One region of the Priestia sp. FSL W8-0524 genome, then DNA from elsewhere that is predicted to be linked to it. Evidence: riboswitches for the same ligand, from Rfam matches in the RefSeq annotation. Region 1 holds a riboswitch; each other region holds the start of a gene.
What was found. A riboswitch is a leader RNA that binds a small molecule or an ion and turns the genes downstream of it on or off. The one in region 1 is predicted to bind S-adenosylmethionine.
Positions count from the first base shown of each region.

Region 1 (4,133 bases):
CGTTGCGACTTTTTATAAACGAGAATATGGCGTTGATGTGGATCCTGAAAAAGAAGTAGCTATTTTGTTTGGCGGGAAGGGTGGACTTGTTGAAATCCCGCAGTGCTTATTAAACCCTGGAGATACGGTGCTGGTTCCGGATCCTGGATATCCTGATTACTGGTCTGGAGTAGAGCTTGCAAAAGCAAAGATGGAAGTGATGCCGCTCACGGCTGAAAATCATTTTCTGCCCGTATACGAAGAGATAGGTGAACGTGCTAAAGAACAGGCAAAGCTCATGTTTTTAAACTATCCGAATAATCCTACCGGTGCAGTGGCAACGGCAGAATTTTTTGAAGACACCGTGGCGTTTGCTGCCAAGCACGATATTTGTGTGGTACACGACTTTGCCTACGGAGCCATTGGATTTGATGGTAAAAAGCCAATCAGCTTTTTACAGACTCCTGGTGCAAAAGAGACGGGAATTGAAATTTATACTCTTTCTAAAACGTATAACATGGCGGGATGGCGAGTTGGATTTGCTGTAGGAAATGAAAGTGTAGTAGAAGCTATTAATCTTCTTCAAGATCATATGTATGTCAGCCTCTTTGGGGCGGTTCAAGAGGCAGCAGCGGCAGCTCTGTTAGAATCTCAACAATGTGTGAATGATTTAGTTAAGCGCTATGAATCTAGACGCAATACCTTTATTCAAGGGCTTCAAGAAATTGGTTGGGACGTTACATCTCCAGCGGGCTCCTTTTTTGCATGGCTAAAAGTTCCTAAAGGATATACTTCTGAACAATTTTCAGATTTACTTCTTGAAAAAGCCCACGTTGTAGTGGCACCTGGAGTAGGCTTCGGAACATATGGTGAAGGCTATGTGCGCGTAGGACTGCTGACGGATGAAGAGCGCATGAGAGAAGCTGTATCTCGAATAAAAAAATTAAATTTATTTTAAAAACGCATTGACAATCCTTTTTGAGTTGGCTTAATATGTAAGAAGTTAACGAGATTAATAACCGATAAATCCTAGCGGTATTTTTTATTTAGTATATAATCTACGAATTCAATTTAAATAAATAGCAACTTTCTTATTAAGAGTAGGTGGAGGGACTAGCCCGATGAAGCCCGGCAACCGACTTAACGCATGTTAAGCACGGTGCTAATTCTTGCAGCAGCAGCTGAGAGATAAGAAGAGCAACGAAAGCCTCTTCTTAATCACAGAAGAGGTTTTTTTTTATTAACGATATTAAACAGCAAGGGAGTTTTTAGCATAATGAGTGAAATCGTTGCAAGCTACTTACTACATGACAATAAAGGAAATTTTCATAAAAAAGCGGAAGGAATCGCTTTAGGACTAACCGTCGGCTCATGGACAGATCTGCCGCTTTTAGATCAACAGCAGCTTCAAAAGCATAAAGGGCGCGTCGTATCCGTAACTGAGCTTCAAGACTGCGAACGTGTTAACGGATATTTAGGCGGAGAGGTTAAGCAGGCTATTGTCAAAATTGCTTATCCTACTGCCAACTTTTCAAGAGATTTACCGGCTATTTTAGTTACGGTTTTCGGAAAACTATCACTTGATGGAAAAGTGAAATTATTAGACTTGGATTTTCCTGATGAATTATTAGCTGAATTCCCAGGACCGCGCTTTGGAATAGAAGGTATACGAGAGAAACTAGGCGTTTATGACCGTCCGCTTGTGATGAGTATTTTTAAAGGCGTGATTGGAAGAGACATGACGTACTTAACAACTCAGCTGCGTGAGCAAGCGCTTGGCGGAGTGGATTTGGTTAAAGACGACGAGATTTTGTTTGATAGTGAACGAACACCTTTTGAAACTCGCGTTACAGAAGGAAAAAAAGTACTGAATGACGTATACGAAAAAACGGGACACCGCACGCTGTATGCTGTTAATTTAACGGGACGAACGTTTGAATTAAAAGAAAAAGCGAGAAAAGCAGCTGAGCTAGGAGCCGATGCTCTTTTATTCAACGTATTTGCTTACGGGTTAGACGTACTGCAGGCACTTCGAGAAGATGATGAAATTAACTTGCCGATTATGGCACACCCAGCTGTTAGCGGAGCGCTTACGCCATCAGAGTTTTACGGTTTTTCAAATTCATTACTGCTTGGAAAACTATTGCGCTTAGCCGGAGCAGATTTCTCACTGTTTCCATCACCATACGGAAGCGTAGCGCTTTCTCTTGAAGATACGACAGGCATTGCCTACGAATTAACGCGTCCTGTGTACAAATATAAGCAGACTTTCCCGGTTCCTTCAGCAGGAATTCATCCTGGGATGGTACCGCAGCTTGTGAAGGACTTTGGAATCGACAGCATTATTAATGCAGGAGGCGGAGTTCACGGTCATCCAGACGGCGCTATCGGAGGAGGAAAAGCATTCCGTGCGGCGATAGATGGAGTACTCTCTCATCAAACACTAGCCGAAAAAGCGGAAGAATCAAAAGAGTTGCAAAAAGCTTTGCAACTATGGGGAACAGTAGAGGTGAAAGCATGACATCGTTAAAAATCTTTTGTGACTTTGATGGAACAATCACAAATAGCGATAACATTATTGCTATTATGAAACAATTTGCTCCTCCGGAGTGGGAAAGTATTAAAGACGACGTGCTAGCACAGCGCGTCTCCATTCAAGAAGGAGTAGGGCAAATGTTTGCCTTGCTTCCCGTGGAATTAAAGGAAGATATTATTTCTTATATTTTAGAGACGTCTGCTATTCGAGATGGATTTGATGATTTTATTGCCTATACAAAAGAGCATCATATTCCGCTTTATATTGTAAGCGGAGGAATTGACTTTTTTGTAAAACCGCTTTTGGGAAATCGAATTGCAGAAGAAATGCTCTACTGCAACGGATCTGATTTTTCCGGTGAGCATATTTCCATTACGTGGCCTCATACATGTGATAAACAGTGTACAAATGACTGCGGCTGCTGTAAGCCAACGATTATTCGCCATCTTGCAGATGAAAGAGATCATACGGTTGTTATTGGCGATTCAATTACAGATTTGCAGGCTGCCAAATTAGCTGACACTGTCATTGCGCGTGACTTTTTAATTAAAAAATGCGAAGAGCTATCTCTACCGTATCGTCCTTTTTCTACTTTTTATGATGTGATTCACCATTTACAAGAATTAACAGAAGAGGTGAAAGCATGAGTATTATGGCTCAGCAAAGATTACACGAGCTTGCAGATATAAAAGATGAGTTGGCAGAGCGCGATTGGTTCTTCGGTACAAGCGGAAACTTAGCGATTAAAGTGGATCAAAATCCGACAACTTTCTTTGTATCAGCAAGTGGAAAAGATAAAAGAAAACGCACAAATGAAGACTTTTTGTTAGTTGATCAATACGGGAAGCCTGCAGAAGAAACGCATTTAAAGCCTTCTGCTGAAACGCTTTTACACGTTAAGATTTACGAGTCAACGAATGCTGGGTGCAGCCTTCATGTACATACAATCGACAACAACGTGATCTCTGAACTGTACGGAGATGAAGGGTTTATTTCATTCAAAGGCCAAGAAATTATTAAGGCACTGGGTATTTGGGAGGAAGATGCGGAAATTACTGTTCCGATTATTCCGAATTACGCGGATATTCCGACACTAGCAGAAGAATTTTCTCATCATATAAAAGGCGATCAAGGCGCGATTTTAATTCGTAACCACGGAATTACGGTATGGGGCAAAAATGCGTTTGAAACAAAAAAAGCGCTAGAAGCCTATGAATTTCTATTTAGCTACCATGTGAAATTACTATCACTTAAAGGCATTAAGCCAAAGGTGCATTTATAAAAGGAGGAAATAAAAATGGCGCAAATTCGCTTACATGTAAATAATAAAAGAATTGAAACTCAAGAGGAAGTATCAGCTTTTCTGGCAAACAATGAAGTTATTTATGAAAACTGGGATATTACAAAACTTCCAGAAAATCTTCGTGAAAAATATGATTTAACTGATGAAGAAAAAACAGAAATTTTAAACGCTTTTGGTGAGGATATTAAAGATATTTCTGAACGCCGCGGCTATAAAGCGCAAGATGTTATCTCGTTATCGGAATCTACACCAAACATTGATGAATTGTTAAAAAACTTTCAGCGCAAGCATATTCATACAGATGACGAAGTTCGC
Region 1 is NZ_JBBOUG010000001.1:989,437-993,569, forward strand. It holds gene NST66_RS04875 (pyridoxal phosphate-dependent aminotransferase) at 1-937, shown strand, start outside; SAM riboswitch class I at 1,068-1,174, shown strand; gene mtnW (2,3-diketo-5-methylthiopentyl-1-phosphate enolase) at 1,256-2,500, shown strand; gene NST66_RS04885 (2-hydroxy-3-keto-5-methylthiopentenyl-1-phosphate phosphatase) at 2,497-3,162, shown strand; gene NST66_RS04890 (methylthioribulose 1-phosphate dehydratase) at 3,159-3,797, shown strand; gene NST66_RS04895 (1,2-dihydroxy-3-keto-5-methylthiopentene dioxygenase) at 3,813-4,133, shown strand, end outside.

Region 2 (4,133 bases), on a different contig from region 1:
AAATGAAGTTTCCATAGATTTCTTTACCAATACAGACAGGCAGCTCCATCTTCTCAATGTGAGGATGGATTGTTTCATAATCATATTTAAGCATGGTAGGTAAGTCTTTGTGATGAACGGTAATACTAAAGTTTTTTAAGCTTCCATTCACTTCAATATTACTGCCTAATACTTGTCATAATGCCCATCTTTTTTTCGTTAAGAGTTCAGGATCAATGCCATTAAGTAAAGAAAAGGCATACCGAGTATAGTTATTATGGTGATCGATCTGATGAATTTTAGGAAATTGATAGGAGGTACGATCCCCATGCTTTATGACCCGATAAATTTCTGCTGTACGAAACGCTTTAATAAGCTTTCCACGCAATTTTAGTTTCTCAAACATCTAAACCCCTCCTCAAAACATAAATGTTGCAAAGAAGTAAAATAAGGCTCCATAAAAGGTGACAGGTAAGATAAACCGCATCACTTTCGCAAACTGGTCAGAGAGATCGATGACACCCCATCGTTCTAATATTCGTTCAATAATAGCAATTCCTAAGACAATGCCTCCTATGGTTAGAATAGTGGGGTCAAGCATGGCCAGTGGACTAAATGGGAAAAAGGAATATGCCTTGAATGGACGAGGCTTTGTGGAGGGCTTAAAGGATGGTTTATGGAGGAAGTTTCGAAAACCAATATCATGTGTTTTTCTCATGTTGGTACCTACTTTCATTCTTTTTATTTTTCCGCCTTTCATGTCTCAGTTATTTCAGCTCAACACATCCGGTCGCCCCCTTCGCCTCTTCGGTTCAGCTCCCTTACAGGTTCCACGAAGGGCTTCACTAGGCGTATAAAGCTTGTATTAACGCGGTAACGATACTGAACTAGCTACTGATTAGGTAACGCAGTAATAATTCTTTAGATACTATGTAGCTACTGCAGTAAGCTTGCCTGTCCACTCAAAAAATAAAAAAGAATCCTTACTACAGTAGGTAATGAGGAAGTAATGAGGTAAGAGGTGTATTATTTCTGATTTTTCGAATTTTTGTTGACAACCTAAGAAAACAAGTGTAACCTTTTTTTAGCTAAATAAATTGAATATTCTTATCTCGAGAGGTGGAGGGACTGGCCCTAGGAAGCCTCGGCAACAGACTGTTAAAGTACTGTGCCAATTCCAGTAGCAATTTGCTTGAAGATAAGAAGAGAATCCATAACGATTATTAACCTCTTCTTATTTGTAAGAAGAGGTTTTTTATTTTGAAAAGAAAGAAGGAAACAAAACCATGACTAAGACATTAGTGAAGGCTCCATTTAAAGCTGATCACGTAGGTAGTTTTTTACGACCAACTCCCCTCAAAGAAGCAAGAAAAGCGTATGCGAATGGTACAATTAATAAAGCTGATTTAAAATCTGTAGAGGACAAAGAAATTGAAAAGCTTGTTCAGAAGCAAATTGAATTGGGTCTTAAATCGATCACGGACGGTGAATTTAGACGTTCTTGGTGGCATTTGGACTTCTTATCAGGCTTAGAAGGTGTGGAGCAGTTTGAAACAGAATATATCAGCCAATTCAAAGGTGCAAAAACCAAAAATAACGCAATTAAGGTAGTAGGTAAAGTGGACTTCGATCATCATTATATGGTGGAACACTTCACGTTTTTAAAAGAAGCTGTTGAACGACATGGTGATGGAAGCCAAGTCGCTAAATTCTCAATTCCAAGCCCAAACATGTTATTTACTCGGATTCAAGAAGATACATATTATAAGGGAAACAGAGATCAATTTTATCATGATACTGTGGCTGCTTATCAAAAAGCTATTCAAGCCTTTTACGACGCAGGCTGCCGTTATCTACAACTAGATGATACGTCCTGGATTGATTTCGTTTCTGAAGAACGCATCAATGCGGTTGTTGAGAAGCTTGGTATGGATGTAAAAGACATTATCGATAATCGAGTAAGTTGCTTAAATGATGCTATTTCTAAAAAGCCTGAAGATATGCTCATTACGATGCATATTTGTCGTGGAAACTTTAGATCTACGTATATCACAAGTGGTGGCTACGATACTATATCTGATGCTATCTTTGCTAACTTACATGTAGATGGACTTTTCCTTGAATATGATGATAACCGTTCAGGAGATTTTGAACCATTAAAAAGTTTTACACGTAACAATCAAACCGTTGTATTAGGATTGGTAACATCTAAATTCCCTACATTAGAAGATGCTAAAGTCATTAAGCGAAGAATCCAAGAAGCAAGTGAATATATTCCTCTAGAAAACTTGTCATTGAGTCCTCAATGTGGCTTTGCGAGTACAGAAGAAGGAAACGAATTAACAGAAGAAGAGCAATGGAATAAAATTAATCACGTAATTCAAATTGCTCAAGATGTCTGGACAAATAACTAAAGAATGATTTAAAAGATACCTCTCCTGTCAATTAGGAGAGGTATCTTTTAAATCATGAGGTTTTAGGCAAGGTATTCCCTTAAGATTATACTATACCCATACGTCGGTTCCCTATTTTTAAAATGGAGCAATTCACTTAATAAGGATCGACTTCGTGACTTTTCTTTACAGCATCTTCTGTTGCTTCATTTGCAGCTAATGTACCTTGTCCATATTTTGATTTACCTGCTTTACGACCAGGTACCTCACTTGTATTTTTCATATCCTGCATTTCGTGTAGTTTCTTTTCAATACCTTCCTTCACACGTCGACCATATTCTTCATCAGCTTGTGTAAAATGAGAAATCATCGTTTCTTGGATTCGTTTATCACAAATAGCAAGTGCATCCGATAGATTTTTAATCAATTCATCGCGCTCCCAATCTTCAAAACTACGGTATGTGTGACCTGCCTGCCCATAATCGTTAGGACGGTCAATTGGTGCACTCATTGCGGCTGCATTATACGTTGGTTGATGTGGAACACGGTCTTTCTTATTTTCTTCCTGAAAGCCACCAAGCATTGAAGGCTCATAATTAATATGTGGATTATCCCCAGATTCCTTTGGGTCACGAATATCCATTTGACCGCGCTGCTGATTCGTATGAATAGGCACTTTCGGTGCATTCACAGGTAATTTTAGATAGTTGGCACCTACACGGTAGCGCTGTGTATCTGAATAAGAAAAGGTACGTCCTTGTAGCATTTTATCGTCTGAGAAGTCCATTCCATCCACAAGAACTCCTGTACCGAAGGCGGCTTGCTCGATTTCTGCATGGAAATCCTTTGGATTACGATCTAGAACCATACGGCCCACTGCCAACCATGGAAACTTATCTTCCGGCCAAAGTTTCGTATCATCTAAGGGATCAAAATCAAGCTCTGGATGATAACCATCCTCCATAATTTGTACGAAGAGCTCCCATTCTGGATAATCTCCACCCTCAATTGCTTCGTATAAATCCTGCGTTGCATGTCCCACGTTTTTGGCTTGTATCGTATTTGCCTCTTCTTGTGTTAAGTTCCGAATTCCCTGCTTAGGTTCCCAATGATACTTTACTAGTACAGCCTCTCCCTTATCATTCACCCATTTGTAGGTATTTACACCAGACCCCTGCATGTGACGATACGTCGCTGGAATCCCCCATGGAGAGAATAAAAATGTAATCATGTGGGTAGCCTCAGGTGTACGGGAAACAAAGTCAAACATTCTCTGAGGGTTTGGTACGTTCGAAGCTGGGTCTGCTTTAAACGCATGAATCATATCAGGAAACTTCATTGCATCACGGATAAAGAAAATCTTTAGGTTATTCCCAACTAAATCCCAATTCCCCTCTTCCGTGTACATTTTCACAGCAAATCCGCGTGGATCTCGAGCTGTTTCTGGAGAATCTTTTGCTCCGGCAACTGTGGAGAAACGAACCATCAATGGTGTTTTCTTGCCCGCACCTGAAAATACCTTTGCCCGAGTATATTTCTCTACTGGTTCGTCCCCCACTTTTCCATATGTTTCAAAGTAGCCAAAGGCTCCAGATCCTCGTGCGTGGACGACTCGTTCTGGAACTTCTTCGCGGTCAAAATGAGAAATCTTTTCGATAAAGTGATAATTTTCAAGTGTAGCTGGCCCACGATTACCAATTGTACGAATATTTTGGTTGTCTCTTACAGGATGTCCCTGACGTGTAGTCAGCGTTTCACGTT
Region 2 is NZ_JBBOUG010000003.1:49,689-53,821, reverse strand. It holds gene NST66_RS28040 (FtsK/SpoIIIE domain-containing protein) at 1-151, opposite strand, end outside; gene NST66_RS28035 (hypothetical protein) at 176-385, opposite strand; gene NST66_RS28030 (hypothetical protein) at 398-697, opposite strand; SAM riboswitch class I at 1,084-1,184, shown strand; gene NST66_RS28025 (5-methyltetrahydropteroyltriglutamate--homocysteine S-methyltransferase) at 1,266-2,393, shown strand; gene NST66_RS28020 (catalase) at 2,530-4,133, opposite strand, start outside.
Region 2: linked by a shared signal. The riboswitch ahead of NST66_RS28025 (5-methyltetrahydropteroyltriglutamate--homocysteine S-methyltransferase) and the one ahead of mtnW (2,3-diketo-5-methylthiopentyl-1-phosphate enolase) in region 1 are both predicted to bind S-adenosylmethionine.

Region 3 (4,133 bases), 2.5 Mb from region 1:
TTGGTTTCAAGCTTAAAAGAAATTGGACCTGTTGTCGCGACGTACGGAGGATATGGTGTATCGGTTATCTATAACTTTTATTTAATTGAAAAATCCATTTCTTACCGAGTTCAATCACTAGGAAAAGCCGCGTTGACGCCTGTTTTATTAGTAAGTGTGATGTCAGCCGCTGTGCTTATTGGCAATTATGCTTCTCACTATTTTCTAGAAAATAAGCTGTCTGCATCTTCACTTGCGATTAGCACGTCTTGTATTTCAATAGCTTTAGGTGCTGCTGTGTATCTAGGGCTTGGCGTCAAAACAAGTTTAGGGCAATCTGTTGTGTTAAATAGAAGAAAAAGAATGTAAAGGAGAGAAAGAAGTGTCAAAACGATTTGTACTAACCGTAGCCGCTGGAGGATGTATCATAATCTTCAGCGCGCTGCTGCTACTAAACTGGGAAAAGGTGTTCGGAGACTACCGTCCCATTCAAACAGCAACAGCCGTATTCAAGTTAGAAGTGGGAAGTCAAGATGTAGCAAAGACTACGGATTCAGATAATGTTCTTTACTATATGGTGAAAAAAGGACATTTAGATGAATATATTCAACTGATGGATGAAAAAGGCTATGTGTTAAAAGAGAAAGATATTGATCATAACCGACTTGTTTTTAACAATGGACAAGAGGATGAGCAAATTTACTACAAGCGCTTTGCTAGGAAGTATACGATGATTGATGGAGAAGGGTAAAAGCCTTCACTTGGAATTACTACATACTAAAATCATTAAAAGAAAACACCACCTTGCGAATAAAAGGTGGTGTTTTTTTGTTAGATTATCTCATCTTAGTTTTACTCTTGCTATCCCTGTTACGACCATACTCGTAATAAAAATAACTATGATTCCAATGTTGGTCGGGGTATCAAAAAATGTTTTTGAAACGGCTAAAGCGATAATAAGCCCAATAGCTATGCCAGATAGTTCTTTCATTAATTTCACCGTTAACACCTCTTAACAATATTACTAAGGAAAAGTCTAACATTATTGGTAAAGTGGTTTCAATTAATAACACATTAACCGAAGAGGTATAATAGAACTTATTTGCTACCACTAAACCCTCTTGACCGTCAACAGATTCAGTATAAGTGCTTTGTGAAGAAGTATAGAATGATTCAAGAAGTGAGGTAAAGGCTTTAACTTTTATTTTATATTTTAGTAGACTAAAACCGTATAATCCTATCTGTTTTTGAAGTTTTTTTGCGTGAAAAAGAAAAATAATATTGACAATTGTTGAAAAACTATTAATATTGACTATATTACATAAAACAAATAGCTATTGTTTTCCTTATCAAGAGAGGTGGAGGGACTGGCCCTGTGAAACCCGGCAACCGCTGTCTATGACAGAATGGTGCCAAATCCTTAAGAACAGTATGTTCTTGAAGATGAGGAAGAGACGTTTGGTTAACGAGCTCTTCCTTTATATAAAGGAAGAGCTTTTTTTATATTATAGGGGGAGTAAGTTAAATGAAGAGATTTCTTATTTTAGCAGTTGCGCTTGTACTACTCGTAACTGGCTGTCAGTCAAAAAGTACAAAAAGCAGTGGAAGTGAAGAGAAAGGAAAGAAGCGAATTGCTCTTGTTTTGCCTGAAAAGATTGGAGTTAACCCGTTTTTTCAGCAAATGGATGATGGAGCAAAGCGCGCTGGGAAGAAGTATAACATTGATGTAAAGACAATTGAATCTACGGACCAAGCAGCCATTGAAAGTAATTTGCGTGCTGCGGTAGCCGAAAATTATGACTTGATTATTACATCTTCTTTTGAATCCGAAGATGCGTTGAAAAAAGTAGCTCAAGAAAATCCGCAGCGTCAATTTGCGATTATTGATACAGTGGTCGATTTACCAAATGTAAGAAGCGTTGTATTTCGTGAGCAAGAAGCTTCATATTTATTAGGAGCAGCGGCAGGATTGATTACGAAAACGAATAAAGTAGGAATGGTTGCAGCTGATGATATTCCATTATTAAAAAAATGGACGGTAAGTTTTAAAGAAGGATTACAATCAACAAATCCAAAAGCAGAGTTTCTAGTAAACTATGTTGGAAGCTTCTCTGATCCAGCTAAAGCAAAAGAACTTGCTATTTTACAAGCTTCAAAAGGCGCTGATTTTATCGCCGGAGCATCAGCAGTAGGCGACTTGGGTGTATTTGAAGCAGCAAAAGAAAAAGGTTTTTATACGGCAGGACAAGATATTGACCGTACGGAAGTAGATCCTGAGCATATCGTTTTATCGCAGTTAAAAGGATCTGATGCAGCTGCTTATGAAACGGTAGAAGCACTCGCAAATGACAAATTTAAATCGGGCGTAGTGACATACGGCTTAAAAGAAAAAGGTGTTGGGTTAACGTATGTGACTCAAGACAGCAAGACGCCTCTTAGTGACTTTGTAGGACAAGATGTGATTAATCAATTAAAAGAAATTAAAGATTCGATTATTGATGGAAAAACAGTGGTAAAAGATCCGTTAGCAAAGTGAGTTGAGAAGAGAAGTCGAGTAAGGCTGGCTTCTCTTTCTTATTTTTGAAAAAAACCTAAAGGGGAAAAGAGCAATGAATGGAATGAGTGAGCTGCTGCAGTTAACGAATTTAACGAAGAAATACGGTTCATTTTTAGCAAACGATAACGTGTCTTTTAGGCTAAAAAAAGGCGAGGTTCACGCGCTGGTCGGAGAAAACGGTGCTGGTAAAACAACGTTGATGAGGATGCTTTACGGAATGGAAAAGCCGAGTTCAGGAAGTATTCAGCTACATGGGAAAACCGTCTCGTTTTCATCTCCTGCGGATGCGATTAAAAACGGAATAGGCATGGTGCATCAGCATTTTATGGTTTTTCCTCATTTTTCAGTGGCTGAAAATATTGTCTTGGGGCATGAGCCAAAGAAAGGTCTCTTTTTTAATAGAAGGCAAGCGAAAGAGGATGTTCAGCAATTAACCCAAACCTATCAGATTTCAGTAGATGTTCATAAAAAAGTAAAGCATTGCTCAATTGGAGAACAGCAAAAGATTGAAATTTTAAAAGTGCTGTATCAAGGAGCAGAAATCATTGTTTTAGACGAGCCTACCGCTGTACTTACTCCTCATGAAGTGAAGGAACTATTAAAAACAATCCGTTTTTTGGCTTCACAAGGAAAAAGCATCATTATTATTACACATAAGCTGCAAGAAGTGATGGAAGTAGCGGACCGCATCACGGTTCTGCGAAATGGTAAAGTAGCCGGCGTCACAAATAAAGAATCTACTAATGCTCACCATTTAGCCAAGCTGATGGTAGGACGAGAATTAAAAGAGCGTCCTGCAAGAGTGCCATCACAAAGCACTTCTCATTTAAGCGTACAAAATCTCTTTTTAAAAGGAAAAGGACAAAAAAACGTATTGCAAAATGTGTCTCTTCACGTTTCAGCAGGAGAAATTGTCGGTATTGCAGGCGTTTCAGGAAATGGGCAATCAGAGCTGCTTCAAACAATCGCTGGATTAGTAGAAACAGACAGCGGAAGTATTAAACTTGGAGAAGAAGATCTTACAGGGCAATCTGTGCGTGAAAGAAGAGAAGCAGGAATCGCTCATATTCCAGAAGACCGCTATATGTGGGGAGCCTCTAAAGACGATACGATCGAAGAAAATGCGCTGATGGGCTATCAGTATAAAGCTTCTCACTCGAAAATGGGCTGGCTGAAAAGAAAGATATTCAATTCGAGCGTGGAGGAATGGATAAATGAATTTTCGATTAAAGCCACTTCATCTAAGCAAAAAGCAGGAGAACTGTCAGGGGGGAATCTGCAAAAATTGATTGTTGCCAGAGAGCTTGGCCAAAACACTTCTTTTCTACTTGCTGCCGAACCAACGCGAGGAGTGGATATTGGGGCAATGGAACGTATTCACGACGCTTTGATTCAAAAACGCAATAATGGATCGGCTATTTTACTTGTATCTTCTGAGCTGTCGGAGATTATCTCACTATCAGATCGAATTTTAGTGATGTACGAAGGCAGTATTGTTGGAGAGCTTACAAGGGAAGAAGCAACGGAAGAGAAATTAAGCATATTAATGGCAGGAGGAACGGTAGAAGGTGATACAGTTGCAGAAACTTCTTAAATC
Region 3 is NZ_JBBOUG010000001.1:3,451,693-3,455,825, reverse strand. It holds gene NST66_RS18135 (putative polysaccharide biosynthesis protein) at 1-348, shown strand, start outside; gene NST66_RS18130 (hypothetical protein) at 362-730, shown strand; gene NST66_RS18125 (hypothetical protein) at 821-970, opposite strand; SAM riboswitch class I at 1,323-1,429, shown strand; gene NST66_RS18120 (BMP family protein) at 1,505-2,515, shown strand; gene NST66_RS18115 (ABC transporter ATP-binding protein) at 2,598-4,130, shown strand; gene NST66_RS18110 (ABC transporter permease) at 4,105-4,133, shown strand, end outside.
Region 3: linked by a shared signal. The riboswitch ahead of NST66_RS18120 (BMP family protein) and the one ahead of mtnW (2,3-diketo-5-methylthiopentyl-1-phosphate enolase) in region 1 are both predicted to bind S-adenosylmethionine.

Region 4 (4,133 bases), 2.2 Mb from region 1:
CGATGTCTTCTTGAATTTCAATCCATTTTTTGATTTCAGCGTTAATGTACGCTTCATATGCTTCATCGCTTAACTCTCCTTTACGCCACTTCAGACGCTCTTTTCGCACTTCTTTTGTTTGCGGAAAGCTTCCAATTGTTGTCGTTGGAAGAAGCGGCAGTTGAAACGCTTCTTGCTGAACGCGTTGACGTACGTCAAACGGCGCTTGGCGCTCTGCTTTATAGCTGTGCAGCTGCTTCAGCTCTTTTTGCACGTCTTGGTGATTTCGAAAAGATGATCCATTTAATGCTTGAATCGCCTGTTTGCTTACACTTATTTCTTTTTCAATTGCTTCTTTTCCTTGCTGCACCGCTTTTGTTAAAAGCGTGATTTCCTTTAGCTTTTCATCTGCAAAAGACAGCGCGTTTTTTAGAATTGGCTCAATGGTTTTTTCGCTTTTCACCGTGACAGGAACATGTAATAAACTTGATGAAGGCTGCAGAATCAAACGGTCTTTTGATACGGCTTCTTCAATTTCACTGATTGTTAAAAGCTGTTCGTCCAAGTTTTCACGCCAAATGTTTCGTCCGTCAATCACTCCTGCTGCCAGCACTTTATCAGTTGGAAACCCATATTTATTAAGTGCCGTGAGATTTTCGCCTCGGTCATGTACAAAATCCAATCCAATTCCGTGAACAGGAAGAGCAACTACTTCTTTATAGTAATCTACGCTGTCAAAATACGTCTGCAAAATGACTTTTACATTCGGTGCCGCTTTTTTCAAAGCTTCATAGACTTCTTTATAGAGCGCCAGGTCTTCTTTTGATAGCGTTGTAGCTAAAACCGGCTCATCCATTTGTACCCACTCCACGCCTTCTGCCTGCAGCTCCGCTAAGATTGTTGCATAAAGAGGAACAAATTGTTCAACTACTTTTTTAAACTCACTTTTTTTATATCCTTTTGACAGCTTCACAAATGTTACTGGACCTAAAATAACGGGTTTGCCTTTGATATTCAGCTTTTGTTTTGCTTCTTTGTAAAATTGAAGCGGGCGATTTTCTACAAGTGCCGGCGTACATTCCTCAAGCTCGGGTACGATGTAGTGATAATTTGTGTTAAACCATTTTGTCATCGTAGAAGCTACCGCACCTTTTGTTCCTCGCGCGATGTCAAAATACGTTTCAAGCGATACCGGGCCTCCGTTATATTCAAAGCGCTTTGGCACCAAACCAAACATAGCGGCTGTATCTAACACGTGATCGTATAAGCTAAAATCGCCGACTGGAATTAATTCAATTCCTGCGTCACGCTGTTTTTTCAGATGTCCTAGACGAAGAGCTTCAATTTCCTGAAGAAAGATATCTTTCTCTAGCTTTCCTGCCCAAAACTGCTCAAGCGCTTTTTTCCATTCTCGTTTTTCACCAATTCTTGGATAACCTACATTTGAACTTTTTACACTGCTCATTTTTTCCACTCCCTGTATATTTTTTTATCGCTAAACTAAAAAATCTCCCTTTTCGAAATGAAAAGAGAGATGATACGCATACTTAACTAAAGTTGAGATAGCCTGTTTTTCTCAACACGTATTCCTCACTCCTCTCTATATCCCGTAGAGCTTAAGTGCATACAACAGGCAGGTCTCCTGACTTAGGTTCATCGCTTCCTATCCCTTCCCATTTCAACATGAAACAGTGGTTAATAAGTTGCTCCCCATTACAGTGGCGGGACCGCGCCGGCTTTTCACCGGTCTTCCCTTTTAAGCTGCGTACATTCGTTACACAGCACCTGATGCATTTCTATGAAATTGTTCATTCAAAACACCTTTACATAAAATAAAAAGCCTCTCTATTATGAATAGAGAGGCATAGTATCTATGAAATCCTCTCTTATTTTTCAAAGCTGTACGCTTTGCAGGATGTAGCACCTTTTTAACAAGATTGTTAAATGGTTGCCGGGCTTCACAGGGCCAGTCCCTCCGCCTCTCTCAATAAGAGTTTTAATTGTTTATAATATTTTGAATGTAGAGTCATCTTAACACCTTACATTTATGTTGTCAAAAGAAATTTCAACAAAATTAGTTTTCAGGAGGTGCTGACGCTAATTTTTGCCTTAATAATTTGTAATCATCTTTTCGATGTGTTTCGATCAAGTCTTTTGCTCCTTGATGATACCCTGAAGAATAGATGTACTCTACAGCCGTTTCGATAAGCATTCTCTTTTCTTCCGCACATTCTCGGTCCATTAGGGGGAACAGTCTACCTAAAAGGTCATTCAAATCTTCCTTAATAAAACGATTAAGTCCTTCTTGCATCTTTTCGTTTGCCATGATAGCTCCTCCATTTGCTGTGTATGTTCCAAGCCTCTATAAACAGGCATTTCACTGTGAATGTTAAGATAAAGTTAAGTCATTAAACAGTATATCAAGTAAATGTTTTTCTTCAATTACATATGTAATACAAATATATGACAAATATAGAGAATATATCATCATTCATTATCTATTATAACGCTTGACTCGGCCTTCTGCTACAAGGTTTCATACGGTTTTCTAAAAGAGGGTGAGACACAACGAAGTGAATCCAATCTAAAGGCAAATGGGATACATAAGCTGAATCGCTTGTGACACCGCAGTTGATTTCCGTACAAGACTTCGCTTTGCGCGGGCGGTCGCTGAGCCTCCTCGTCGCATACACTCCTGTGGGGTCTCACCTGTTCCGCTTTTCCCGCAGGAGTCTTCGTCTTGTTCTCCAATCACCTGCTAGAAAGACTTATACACATGAAATCTACGTTTACCCTAATAAAAAAAATGAACCACTAATCAAGCATCTTGATCAATGGTTCATTTTTCATTTCGTCTAAAATCCTTTTTTCCCAGCCTCTTTTTTTTGAACCTAGCTTTCTACTTTCTTGTTTTTACAAACAATTTCTTCGAGGTCGTCCAAAATCCTTCCAAAGAAGAGGTCCCAAAATGTCGTACCGGCTAACAAAAAACTCCGTAAAATTATAATTATTTAAAATTAAAGGCGGTTCAAAATCAAGGGGTGCACCCGCGCCTCCTGATAATACAAAATCAGTACCTCTTCCAAGCGTAAACGACCCGTTTCTGTTTTTTCTAATAAACTGCTCGTCATACGCATGCACGTGGCTGACTAACACTTTTTTCACGCGATGTTCTTGAATTAAATCAAAAAATTCTTGACTTTGAGGAGTCGTTACAGGAAAACCTCCGAGGTCTGACCACCGGCCAATATTTGGCTGTGCATGCATGGCTACAACGGTATTACGAGGAGCATCCTCTAGCTGCTGCTCTAAATAATTCAGCTCTCTATCTGTAAATCCATATATTTTATTCTTGGGACTGATGATATTATTTAATGCGATGCAACGGAAGTTAAAGACAGGAATATCAATGACCCAGTGCACTTTTCCGATAGTGGCTCTGAAGTTTTCGAGGTTGCTTTCTTCAAGGTTTAATTCATCATGATTCCCTACGCATACAAACACGGGAATGTTTGGTGCTATTTTTTCGACAACTTTAACAAAGTGCTCCAAATACCTCTTTTCTCCTGTATACACGGTGTCTCCCCCATGAATAATAAACAGCGGATTCAATTCCACCGCCTTTTTTAACACAAGCTCAAATTCACCGCTCATCGTGTAACAATTATCGTTTGGTCCGTCACCTCTGCTGTCGCCCATAAAAACAAAGTTGAATGGATCTCTCGGATTTAATTGTTTAATTCTTTGCTTTAATAACTTTTCAGAACGTTCATGAAGCGTCAAATTCATCAACTAGTTAATCCCCCTATTACTAAATAAATTTAGTTAAAAGTAAACAAGCTTACTTATTTATATGAGAATTTGCTGATGAAGGTCACTATCTTCTTGTAAGCAGAACGCACATTTAAATGAGTTTCCATAGCCTATCTATTCTTTCATTTTGTTAAGCACTAATAGGACAACATAAAAGCTAGAATCTCAGTATCTATTAATAAGAGCTGGAGCATAATCCAAAGACGAACAAAGGCCGACATGAGCTGAACCGCTTGTTGCCCCGCAGGAGTCTTCGCCTTGCTCTCCAATCAACTGCTAGAAGAAATGAAACAGCTGAAACCTGCGTTCACCATAAAAAACGAACCACTAATCAAACACTT
Region 4 is NZ_JBBOUG010000001.1:3,231,650-3,235,782, forward strand. It holds gene metE (5-methyltetrahydropteroyltriglutamate--homocysteine S-methyltransferase) at 1-1,444, opposite strand, end outside; cobalamin riboswitch at 1,595-1,783, opposite strand; SAM riboswitch class I at 1,863-1,973, opposite strand; gene NST66_RS16905 (hypothetical protein) at 2,054-2,305, opposite strand; gene NST66_RS16910 (hypothetical protein) at 2,564-2,734, opposite strand; gene NST66_RS16915 (metallophosphoesterase family protein) at 2,893-3,768, opposite strand.
Region 4: linked by a shared signal. The riboswitch ahead of metE (5-methyltetrahydropteroyltriglutamate--homocysteine S-methyltransferase) and the one ahead of mtnW (2,3-diketo-5-methylthiopentyl-1-phosphate enolase) in region 1 are both predicted to bind S-adenosylmethionine.